Regions from separate parts of the Marinagarivorans cellulosilyticus genome, predicted to be linked through region 3. Evidence: predicted binding sites of a transcription regulator. Region 3 holds the regulator's gene; each other region holds the start of a gene.
What was found. The regulator PhoB, encoded in region 3, activates phosphate uptake and scavenging genes when phosphate is short. The targets are predictions, from matches to a motif close to TGTCATAAANNTGTAACA.

Region 1 (4,166 bases), 520 kb from region 3:
GTAATAACTTAAGCGATTACACGCTCACTCACCTCAAGCAGCTTGAGGCCGAGAGCATACATATTATTCGCGAAGTGGCGGCTGAATTTGATAACCCCGTCATGATGTATTCTATCGGTAAAGATTCTGCCGTGATGCTGCATTTGGCTAAAAAAGCCTTTGCACCAGGGAAACCACCATTTCCATTAATGCATGTGGATACCACATGGAAATTTAAAGAAATGATCACTTTTCGCGATCAAATGGTGAAAGATTTAGGTTGGGATTTGATTGTTCATACCAACCAAGAAGGTGTTGATATGGGGGTCGGTCCATTTACCCATGGCAGCGCCAAGCATACAGATATCATGAAAACGCAAGCGTTAAAGCAAGCGTTAAACAAATATAAATTTGATGCTGCTTTTGGTGGCGCTCGTCGCGATGAAGAAAAATCTCGCGCTAAAGAGCGCGTCTATTCATTCCGCGACAAAAACCACCGCTGGGACCCTAAAAATCAACGTCCCGAATTATGGAATGTTTACAACAGCAAAGTAGATCCAGGTGAAAGTATTCGCGTATTCCCACTATCTAACTGGACAGAATTAGATATTTGGCAATACATTCATTTAGAAAACATTCCCTTGGTTCCTTTATATTTTGCCGCCAAAAGACCGGTTGTAGAACGCGATGGCACCTTAATTATGGTCGATGATGACCGTATGCCTATTGCCGAAGGCGAAAAGGTTGAAGAGAAAATGGTTCGCTTCCGTACTTTGGGTTGCTACCCATTAACGGGGGCAGTCGAATCTCATGCGACCACTTTGCCGGAGATTATTCAGGAAATGTTGTTAACAACAACCTCAGAGCGCCAAGGCCGAGTTATCGATCACGATAGTTCTGGTTCTATGGAAAAGAAAAAACAAGAAGGCTATTTCTAAGGTTGAGTTAGAGGCAATTATGAGTCACCAATCCGATTTAATTTCTACAGATATTAATGAATACCTCGCTCAACACGAGCGCAAAGAGCTCCTGCGTTTTCTAACGTGCGGATCTGTCGATGATGGAAAGTCCACATTAATTGGGCGTTTATTACACGATTCCAAAATGATTTATGAAGACCAATTGGATGCGATAAAGTCTGATTCGGTTAAGCACGGTACGACAGGTGAAAAAATAGACTTAGCGCTGTTAGTCGATGGTTTGCAAGCCGAGCGAGAGCAGGGCATTACCATTGATGTTGCCTATCGCTATTTTTCTACAGCTAAACGCAAGTTTATTATTGCCGATACTCCTGGGCACGAACAATACACGCGTAACATGGCCACTGGTGCATCGACGTGTGATATGGCGATTATCCTGATTGATGCTCGTTATGGTGTGGTCACACAAACACGCCGCCACTCATATATTGCTTCACTGTTAGGCATTAAGCATGTGGTCATTGCGGTGAACAAAATGGATTTGCTGGATTTTGACGAGGCAGCATTTAACAAGATCAAATCAGATTATCAAGAATTTGCGAAAAACTTGAATGTCGATGAATTCTTCTTTGTGCCTATGTCTGCATTGGAAGGCGATAATGTGGTTAATCGTAGCGAGCGCTGTGCTTGGTACGATGGCCAAACTTTAATGGAAATTTTAGAATCGGTGCAAATTGCGGGTGATAAAAATATCACCGATTTCCGTTACCCTGTGCAGTTGGTTAACCGCCCGAATTTAAATTTCCGCGGGTTCTGCGGCACGATTGCTTCCGGCGAAGTTAAGCCAGGTGATGCGATTAAAGCATTACCTTCGGGCAAGACCAGCGTTGTAGACCGTATTGTTACCCACGACGGCGATTTAGATCGCGCATTTGTTGGTCAAGCCATTACATTAACGCTAAAGGACGAAATCGATATTAGCCGCGGCGACATGATTGTTAAAGTGGACGATGATGTCGCTGTTGCTGATCATTTAGAGGCGCACTTAGTATGGATGGCAGAGCAATCTTTAGTTGCTGGCCGGGAGTACCAATTCAAATTCGCTGGCAAGGTTACCAATGGTATTGTCAGTAAAATAAGCCACCGTATAGACGTCAATACGCAAGAGCTTAGCAAAGCCGATGCGCTCGCCTTAAACGATATCGGGCTTGTGGATTTGCAACTTGATCAAAGTGTTGTTGTGGACCCTTACACAATAAACCGTGCAACAGGCGGCTTTATTGTTATTGATAAGTTATCTAACGTGACTGTCGGTGCAGGTATGGTGACCCAAAAGCTAGAAGGTAAGGGGGTTGTTGAAACTGACTTCAGTGCTTTTGAACTTGAGCTTAATGCGCTCGTGCGTAAGCACTTCCCACATTGGGATGCCAAAGACTTAAGCGAGCTACTCAAAAAATAATACGTGTAGTTTCCCGATAAAAAAGGGCTCAAACGAGCCCTTTTTTTGTGCCTGTATAAAAGGTGCGACGAAAAAAGGTTTTTCGGACGATGTGATAAAAACGTGATAGACCTGTGAAATTTATGTGATCTTGAGGTTTTAGACTGGCTCTACGCACTAATTGTGCTGGGCCTAAAACCATAACATTACATTTATCAAGGAAATATCATGAAATTCAAACGCCTAATGACTACCGCCGCACTGCCTGTATTATTTGCTGTTGGTGCCGGAGTTTCTTCTAACTCTCACTCTGCCGAGATATCCGTTAGCGTAACCAACTTAACCTATGGTATGTATTTCACCCCATTATTTATTAGCGCACATAACGAATCCGTTTCTTTATTTGAGGTGGGGCAAGTGGCTTCACCGGCGTTAGAAAAAATGGCAGAGCTCGGTATGATCGGCGATCTCGATACATATACTAGTGACATGGGCGCTGTTAATGCGTTAAACCCTGTGGGCGAGGCAAATTTTTTACCTTCAGGCCAAACCTCACCCATGGTCGATATTAATACTGGCAGCAATGATTACCTCAGTGTTACAGCAATGCTTTTACCGTCAAATGACGGTTTTATTGGTTTGAATGGCTGGAAAATCCCTGCCGATAAAGGCACCTATCATGTGATGCTAAATGCCTACGATGCCGGAACGGAGGCGAATAATGAGTTGCTTGGTGACGGCGACGAAAATATGCCTGGTGATCCAACGCAACAAGGTGGGGTAAATGGTATGGGGGTTACTACCGAAGATGCGCCATTTGTTCATATTCACCGAGGAAGCTTAGGCGACGATGATACAACAGGCGGCATTAGCGACTTGAATAATAGCGTGCATCGCTGGTTGAATCCGGTTGCCCGAGTCACAGTAATTGTCAAATAGGAGGGGTTATGCATAACTTTCAGATAAAACGATTTAATGTAGCCCTAAGTACTTTTGCTCCGCTATCGCTATCCGCCTTATTGGTGGCTTGCGGAGGGAGTAACAATTATGAGCCTCCAGTAACGACAATGGCGCAATACCAAGTTTCAATAACAAATGGCAGTGCAAAACAGTTGTTAGCGCCGGCAGCGGTATTATTAAATACCCAACCGCTAAACCTGTGGGCTATTGGCTCGCCAGCATCGCCAGCACTGGAGCAACTTGCCGAAAGCGGCTCGCCAGATGCCTTGCTTGCAAGTGTGCTGGCGAGTGATAGTGCATCGGCAGGTCCAACGGCAGCAGGCGCTAGTAATGCTGTTATTTTGTCTTTACCCGCGTCGATGCCGGCGTATATTTCTTTTGCATCGATGCCAGTTTATACCAACGATGGTTTTGTAGGACTGCAAAATATTGATGTCAGCAGTTTGATGCTGGGGGAGTCTATGCACATGGCGGTACCGGTATACGATGCCGGTACTGAGGCCAATACAGAATCGCTCAACACACTGCCGGGCCCCGATGTTGGTGGTGAAGGCTTTGATGCTGAGCGCGATGATATTCACAATTATGTGACTCGACATGCAGGCGTGGTGAGCTTTGACGGTGGCCTAACAACATCCGTATTGGATGAAAGCTACCGTTTTGATAGTGGTAGCTTTTACCTGAAAGTGACACGGACTCAATAATTCACCTGTTTAGTCTTTCTAATAGGTGGGGTATCTTAGGTGCCTCACTTTTTACTTATTAACGATATTTTTTATGTCACAGTCAAACATGCCATCGCAACCACGATTGTTATTGGTCGAAGATGATAAAGATATTAACCAACTGATTTGTCTTAATTTAGAGGC
Region 2 (4,166 bases), 1.7 Mb from region 3:
AACGTTCGGGGTTTTCGGCACTGCCAGTAGTTGGCGAAAACGGTAAATTGCTAGGCCGGCTCGATATAGGCAACGCCTGCGAATTAACGCAGGAATACTACGAAAACCAATTGATGGCCAGCGCCGGTATGAACGAGGACGAAGATTTATTTTCGCCCATCGTAAAAAGTACTAAAAATCGAGCGATTTGGCTGGGCATCAACCTACTTACCGCATTTTTAGCGTCATGGTTTATTGGTCTATTCGAGGCCACCTTGCAGCAAGTGGTAGCACTGGCCGTATTGATGCCGGTAGTCGCTAGCATGGGCGGCATTGCTGGCAGCCAAACACTCACGCTAATCATTCGTGGCTTAGCTCTCAATCAAATTAACGCAGCCAACCGAAATGCCTTGCTTAAAAAAGAACTAAGTGTCGGTGCTTTAAACGGCATTGTTTGGGCTTTTGTTATCGCAATTGTCGCAAGCATTTGGTTTGATAGCGCCATGATTGGCGTTGTAATTGCGCTGGCAATATTGGCCAATATTTTAGCGGCAGCGGCAGCGGGTGTTTGTATACCGGTGATTTTAGATAAACTTAAACTCGACCCGGCATTATCGGGCGCGGTAGTACTCACAACCGTGACCGATATCGTCGGCTTTGTCGCATTCTTAGGCCTTGGCACTTTGTTATTGCTTTAACCTATAGCTGCACAACCTATTACTGCGACAACCTATAACTGCGACAATCTATAGCTGCGACACAGCGCTGGCAGGGCGAATAATTTCACCCAATTTAATTTTGTCTTTAATCGCATTGACTGCACTTAGATATTCATCGGTAAATATCCATACCTCAACGCGCTCGTTTTTGGCAGACGATGTACCCGAAGCATTGGCCACACGCATGCTATCGCCGAAACCAATAACAGACTCTGTCTGCACATTAAAGCGGTAAAGAGCACTTTTCACCGCTGTGGCGCGCAACCTCGATAGGACTTGCGCGCGTTTTTCTGTCGATTCAACATTGCTAAAACCCACCAGTTGAATATTAAGGTTTTCGCCACTTTGCGTATGCAGCGCTTGCACATAGCGGGCTAAACGCTCTACATCTTGCAACGCCTTATTATCCAAATCGGCTTTACTGGGTTGAAAACGAAAATTCACACTTAAGCGCTGCATTACCTTGGCCAACTCTTGGTAACGCTCGGGCCCCTCTTGCACCTCAACAACCAAGCCCTTAGGGTTTTGCGATACAAAACCAATAGTCTCGACAATATTTTGCCCTGCTTGCCCCTGCGCAAAACGAATAAAGTCGTTTACAAACGGCACACTGGACTCACCCGGCGTATACATAAAAAGGCGGCGCGATAAGGGGTAATCTTCCGTGGCCACAAACAGCACTTCAGGCTTTAACGCCGCCGTATTGTTATCACTAACGGCAAGCGCTTTAGCATCGCGCACGGAAGCTAAGCCTACAAAACCTATACCGCCTAAATCACCAGCCACCGCATCCGATAGCTCATCATTCGATTCGAAACGCTTGGCCCGCGAAGAAAGCGTGGCACTTTTACGCAACACTAAACTTTTGAAGGTATCGTAAGTGCCCGATTTATCGTCGCGCGCATACAGGTTAATACGCTTATCGGGGCCGCCCAAGGCCTTCCAGTTTGTGATTTTTCCGGCAAATACTTTGGCGATATCATCCACCGTCATAGTCGATAAAGGGTTGCGAGGGTTTACCACCACAGCCAAGCCATCAATCGCCACCACATGCTCTGCCGTAGAAGCTTGCATGCCGCCGGCCACATCAAACGATCGAGCCTCGGTGGTTTTAATAGGACGTGAAGATAACGCAACATCTGCGCTTTTGGCCTTTAAGCCAGCGAAGCCAGTACTAGAGCCATGCGCCCGTATATCAATAAACACCATACGGGTACCATTGCGGCCCTTAATGCGATATTCGTTAGCCGCTGGCAAAGGCTCGATAAACACCCCCTGCAAGCCTTTAGATTCTAGGTACGCCTTAGCCCAAGCGGGCGCCAAATGCGCGCCTACGGTATTCGAGCCGGCCATAGTAAACAGCAAGCCCTCGGTTGCGAAAGGAAATGCGCCGTCTTTGTCGGCCGCTACCCCAATAACGCTCAGCGTCATTAGCCATACGCTCAACAAAAGCCGATATGATGTCGTGGCAACAGTTCGCCGCATAAACTTCCCCTATAGAATTTGCGCACACCCTAAATTGGCTATGTGACAAAAAAATGAAATAATCGCGATATTGTGAAGATAGTGGCGTTTTCTTCAGCCTTGTGTCGCAATGTTAAAGGTCTACGGGCACCTTCCAGCAACGGGCACCCCAAGATGATTTGGACGCCATAGTAGCAGGCAAATATGAATATGTTAAAGGTTATTTGCAATGGCGATCATCTTTATGATCAAGCCTTAGCCATTGCCCAAACGCTCAAGATCGAGCTAAATGCAACACCAGAACACCACCTCTTCACCCTAGAGTTTGACAACCACGAGGTACGCCTGCACAGCCATGGCCAAGGCAAGCAAAACCCCATTACGGTTAGTTTTCACACAGGCGAAGCAGACCACCGCCGTAAGTTTGGCGGCGGTAAAGGGCAAATGATTGCAAAAGCGGTAGGCATTAGCGGTAGCTTTAAACCACGCGTACTGGATGCCACCGCCGGCTTAGGTGGCGACGCTTTTGTACTGGCCAGCTTGGGCTGCCACTTAACACTGCAAGAGCGCTCGCCTATTGCCCACGCACTGCTATGCAACGGGCTAATGCGTGGCTTAGCGCACGCCAGCCAAACAGGCAATGCCGATCTAGAACATGTACTAGCCCGCATGCAATTATTAAATACCGATAGCATCGGCAGCCCAGTAAGGGACATTGATGTTATTTACCTAGACCCTATGTTCCCTGCCCGCAAAAAAAGCGCTGCAGTCAATAAAAGCATGAAGGCTTTTCACACATTGATTGGCGACGACTGTGATGCCGATCAGCTGCTGACCCACGCGCTGGCACAAGAAGTATGCCGAATCGTCGTCAAACGCCCCCGCATTGCGCCACCGGTAGGCGATAAAAAGCCTAGCTATGCTTTAGAGGGGAAGTCTTCACGGTTTGATATTTATGCGCTTAAAAAACTGGGGGGTAGTGAAGCGTAATTGATAAATCAGTAAGTGGGTAAGCCATTCTCCTAAACTAAACCGTATTTGGCTGTGTGGAGCGACGCTATCAATCGCGCACCAGGTGCCTCACCATCCACAATTCTGAATGACTTGACGGCGGTATAGCCGACGAATCAACCTAGCCTCAGCACTTCAGTTCCGTTAAAATCCTGCCCATTCTCGCTGCGTTTATCACAACGCCGCGAGCCACGGAGATGTTATTCACCTAAGGATCTAAGGACCCGCTATGCCAATACCTACGCTCAAAGCCCACCAGATTGACTACAGTCGTTTTATTCTCTTTCACCCCAATGCCAACGGCGACAATGGCCGACCCGTATTTATAGACCCAGAGCTTATTGTTCGGTTTATGGAGCTCGTGGATATTAGTGATGCTTTAGGCCGTGATTTAGCCGGTGAAATTATTACCAAGCTTAAGGCCGTGGCTGGTGGAGCCACATCGGATAGCAACCTAAGCAACGCCTCACAGCACCGCGACTACTTTGTCAGCCAAAACGTTTACGTGACCTACACCATCTTACAAAGCAGCCCCATTAGCAAAAAATCGGCGGTTTACATTACCGATCTTGAGCGGGCATTAAAAACCGAGGCGCAGGGTGGGCCAGGACTTTATAATACAAGTTCTTCAGCACAGCGTGGTCGCGACTGGAAGCCTAACCCTAGCACCGATACCACAATGCCAACAACACTGGGGGCCATAGGGGCTCTAAAGCCTAACGCCCAAGCCGAAACCAGCGTTGACAACACAGCAGTCGCCTTTGGGCGGTATCTAGCAGCGAAAGATATGAAACGCTTAGGCGGCGAATATTCCCTATTCTATACCCCGAGCTATGTCATTGATCAATACGGCAAATGGATTGGTGCAGCGCAAAAAACCGGCAAAGAAAAAGGCTCACCCAAAGCATTAGCACAACTGATGCTGAATACCGAAAACAACCTTTGGTCCCAAACTACTCACCGCTTTTGCTGGTATGTATTTGGCGATGGCGC
Region 3 (4,166 bases):
ATCGACTATGTTTGTAGGTAACATGCGTAAAAAGACACCAGCGATGTCTTCAGTGCTCTTGCCGCTGACTTTATCCAATGCGCCATCTAACTCTTCAGGAGCACTTAAATTCAGCTGCTCGCGAGCTGGCTCACCATCAACAATACCCGGCTGAGAAATATTAACGGCAGCCAAGCCTATGCAAATAGCCAACAAGCTAGATAGCATATAAAAGCCAAGCGTCTTGCCCCCCAAGCGCCCAACATGTTCGCCAGAACCCAAGCCATACACACCGCAAATAATCGAGGCTAACACCAAGGGAACAACCACCATTTTCAAGCCACGTAGAAATAGCGTGCCAACAAAATCAAATACCGCATACAGTGATATCCCAAACACCTCTGCACTAACAGACAGCGGTAGGCTAATCAACAATGCAGCCGCTATGGCTATCAATATTTGCCAGTGTAATTGCAACTTAAACATTGCCCTGCCCCCCATTAATAGCGACCTTAAGTGCACTACCGGCTTTAAAACCGGGCGAGTTATGCGCCGCGATAGTGATCGCCTCACCGCTTTGAGGATTGCGCCCAGCCCGCGCAGCAACATGTTTAATGGCGAAACTGCCAAAGCCTATCAAGCTAACCTTTTCTCCTCTGGCCAAAGCGTTGGTTATTTGCTCAATAAAGCTCGCAACGCATTCGCTGGCTTGGCGTGATGTTAGGCCTGCATTTTCAGCAACTAAGGCCACCAACTCTGTTTTTAGCATGGGGAAATATCCTCTTTTCGGGAAATTAAGCGGGAATTATCAACAACAGGCTAATTGCCAACTCGACTATTAGCAAGGTAAAGGCATATGCACCGTGCGTGAACGCGCCAGATTAATACCCTCGCACCACTCAATACACCAAGATGTGCAATGGCTTTAGCATTCGCGAGCTGTTGCGGGCTATAATCGCTCTTTTCGCTATACCATTCACAATGATAAAGACGCGCTTACACATGATAAAAACACATATCGCCATGGCAGCTGCGCGCGTCAAAGTTCCGCCCTTACTGGCGCACCCTGCCCTTAAGGCCAGCATTCAATTGATGCGCTTAGACCGCCCTATTGGTATCTATTTAGTCCTGTGGCCAACACTGTGGGCACTGTGGATTGCCTCTGAAGGCGTACCCCGTTGGCCAGAGCTGTTTATTTTCGTTTTGGGCGCAGTCGTTATGCGCTCGGCCGGCTGTGTGATTAACGACTATGCCGATAAAGCGATAGACGGTCACGTGCAGCGCACCAAGAACCGCCCGCTCGCCACAGGGGAGCTAGACCCTCGCTTCGCACTTTACCTTTTTGTAGGCTTGCTGTTTATTGCACTATGTCTAGTGCTGATGACAAATACCACAACGGTAATCACCGGGCTCGGCGCGGTTGCACTGACGACTATTTACCCCTACATGAAGCGCCACACCTATTTACCACAAGTGGTTTTGGGCGCTGCTTTTGCTTGGGCCATCCCCATGGCTTTCGCTGCCGTGACAGAAAACTTGCCCAAACCTATGTGGACGCTCTACATCGCTGTGCTACTTTGGACAATTATTTACGATACTTTTTACGCCATGGTCGATCGAGAGGATGATCTCAAAATTGGGGTTAAGTCCACCGCCATTCTCTTTGCTGAAAACGACCGCCTCATCACCGCTGCACTTCAAGCTTTTACCTTGATTATTCTGCTCACTGTGGGCAGCAGCTTTAGCTTGCACTGGCCCTACTACCTAAGCTTGATGGGCACTGCGGGGCTATTTGGTTATCAGCAATTTTTAATTCGCGGGCGTAAACCTGCCCGCTGTTTCGAAGCTTTTCTCAACAACAACTGGGTTGGAATGCTGATTTTTATCGGCATTGTTTTGAGTTATAGCGTCGCTCCCAACTAAAGTGCTCGTGGCCAATATGCACGCAAAATGGTCGTTTACGGTGCTCAGTGGCAACAGTAATCTGGGCGCTGTCATAAAACAGCAACAAAAGATTTATTTAATCTTCACCTTAATTGAAAACCTAACAGCAGTTACAGGTGGTTAAAAATGGTATCAAAAACGATTTTGATCGTTGACGACGAAGCTCCAATCCGCGACATGTTGCGAGTGGCTTTAGAAATGGCAGAGTACAGTTGCCTAGAGGCGGGCGACGCGCAAAGTGCACACGCGATCATTGTGGATCAAAAACCCGACCTTATTATTCTAGATTGGATGATGCCCGGCACTAGCGGCATGGAGCTAGCTCGCCGCCTAAAACGCGACCAGCTGACCTCTGAAACACCCATTATCATGCTTACCGCCAAAGGCGAAGAAGACAACAAAATTCAGGGCTTGGAAGCCGGCGCCGATGATTACATCACCAAGCCCTTCTCTCCGAGAGAGCTTGTGGCACGCCTGAAGGCCGTTTTGCGCCGCACCGACTCATTATCGACTGGCGACCCCATAGTGGTAGACGCGTTGCGCCTAGACCCTTCTAGCCACCGCGTCACCATTGGCGAGACCCCCGTGCAAATGGGGCCAACCGAATACCGCTTACTGGAATTCTTTTTAACTCACCAAGAGCGCGTTTACACCCGCAACCAACTGCTAGACCATGTATGGGGGGGGAATGTGTATGTTGAAGAGCGCACAGTTGATGTCCACATTCGACGCCTTCGCAAGGCTTTAACACTTGAAGGGCACGACCGTTTTATTCAAACTGTGCGCGGCGCTGGCTACCGCTTTTCGCCCAAGATATCAGCCTAAGCAACAAAAAAATGATAGGTACCTATGTTACGTAGAGGGTTAAAAGCCGAATTTCGGTGGTTTTGTATTTGGCTTTGTGTTTTTTCGCTTATGGGTTTTTTGACAGGTCACACTGTAATGGCCCTGCTAGCGTTTAGCTTTGGCTACATTGCCTGGCAGTTTACCCGCTTGTATCAACTAGAAGCTTGGGTTAATCAAGCGCGGCGCAACGAACCGCCCAATGAAGAACTCCAAGGTGCATGGGCAGATATCGCTGACGATGTGCAGCTGATGTACAACCGCCACGAAAAAGAAAAACTGCGTTTAGAGGCAGTGGTACACCGCGTACAAGAAATGACAACCGCCCTCAATGATGGCGTTATTCTTGTTGACGGGCGCGGTAATATTGAATGGTGGAATCGCGCTGCCGGCGAGTTATTTAACTTTCAAGCAATCGATTTAGGGCAAAAAATAACCAACCTTATTCGGTTCCCCAAATTTACCCGCTACTACGAAACTGGCGACTTTAGCGAGCCTCTTGATCATACTTTAACGCAAAAAAATTCTATGGAAGTGGAGTTTCTGGTACATAAATTTGGCCAGAACGAGCGCTTAATTGTAGTGCGCGATATTTCGCGCTTAAGTAAACTGGAGCAAATGCGTAAAGATTTTGTTGCTAACGTTTCCCACGAATTGCGCACCCCTTTAACCGTGCTTCGCGGCTACCTAGAAACACTAGAAGATGCCGACAACATTCCGCCGGTGTGGAACAAAGCCCTTTCCCATATGCAAAGCCAAGCGGGGCGAATGACCTCGCTTATTAACGACCTCATCACCTTAAGCCGGCTTGAAACCGATGAAAAAGAGCACGGCCAAGAGGTTGTATCACTAGTCACACTTGCGGATATGGTCGCTGAAGACGCAAGACAGATAAGCACAGAAAGTAAACACTTGATTAGCGTTAACGGGCCAAAAGAAGCCTTTATTTATGGCCGAGAGCAAGAGCTACGCAGCGCAATATCCAACCTTGTGTTTAATGCCATAAACTACACACCTAGCGAGGGCATTATTCTTATAGATATTGCACAAGGCCCCGATGGCACCACCGTGAGCGTCAGCGATAACGGCGATGGCATAGACCCTAAACACATCCCCCGCTTAACCGAGCGTTTTTATCGTGTGGACCCGGGTCGCTCGGTAAACTCTGGTGGCACAGGGCTTGGGCTTGCCATCGTAAAACACGTACTACTTCGCCATAACGCAGAGCTTACTATTAAAAGTACGCCTGGCCGCGGTAGCGAATTTATTTGTTATTTCCCACCTGCGCGCTCCGCTGCCAAACCGTTAAAACATAGCGCATAGCACGCCACTGCGTACCCTTAATGAAAAAAATAAAAACGATTATCTTTTTGGTCTTCGTGTTGTGCGCTGTTTTTGCA

Region 1: a site for PhoB is predicted at 2,449-2,466, ahead of MARGE09_RS14555 (spondin domain-containing protein). Genes of this name have one in related genera too.
Region 2: a site for PhoB is predicted at 2,225-2,242, ahead of MARGE09_RS19700 (substrate-binding domain-containing protein). Genes of this name have one in related genera too.

The regions. Positions count from the first base shown of each region.
Region 1 covers NZ_AP023086.1:3,607,159-3,611,324, forward strand. The annotation lists gene cysD (sulfate adenylyltransferase subunit CysD) at 1-917, shown strand, start outside; gene cysN (sulfate adenylyltransferase subunit CysN) at 937-2,358, shown strand; gene MARGE09_RS14555 (spondin domain-containing protein) at 2,566-3,276, shown strand; gene MARGE09_RS14560 (spondin domain-containing protein) at 3,285-4,001, shown strand; gene MARGE09_RS14565 (response regulator transcription factor) at 4,075-4,166, shown strand, end outside.
Region 2 covers NZ_AP023086.1:4,817,944-4,822,109, forward strand. The annotation lists gene MARGE09_RS19695 (magnesium transporter) at 1-677, shown strand, start outside; gene MARGE09_RS19700 (substrate-binding domain-containing protein) at 726-2,183, opposite strand; gene MARGE09_RS19705 (class I SAM-dependent methyltransferase) at 2,367-3,152, shown strand; gene MARGE09_RS19710 (hypothetical protein) at 3,403-4,166, shown strand, end outside.
Region 3 covers NZ_AP023086.1:3,085,573-3,089,738, reverse strand. The annotation lists gene MARGE09_RS12380 (dicarboxylate/amino acid:cation symporter) at 1-465, opposite strand, end outside; gene MARGE09_RS12375 (HU family DNA-binding protein) at 458-748, opposite strand; gene ubiA (4-hydroxybenzoate octaprenyltransferase) at 1,003-1,902, shown strand; gene phoB (phosphate regulon transcriptional regulator PhoB) at 2,050-2,748, shown strand; gene phoR (phosphate regulon sensor histidine kinase PhoR) at 2,773-4,089, shown strand; gene MARGE09_RS12355 (rhomboid family intramembrane serine protease) at 4,110-4,166, shown strand, end outside.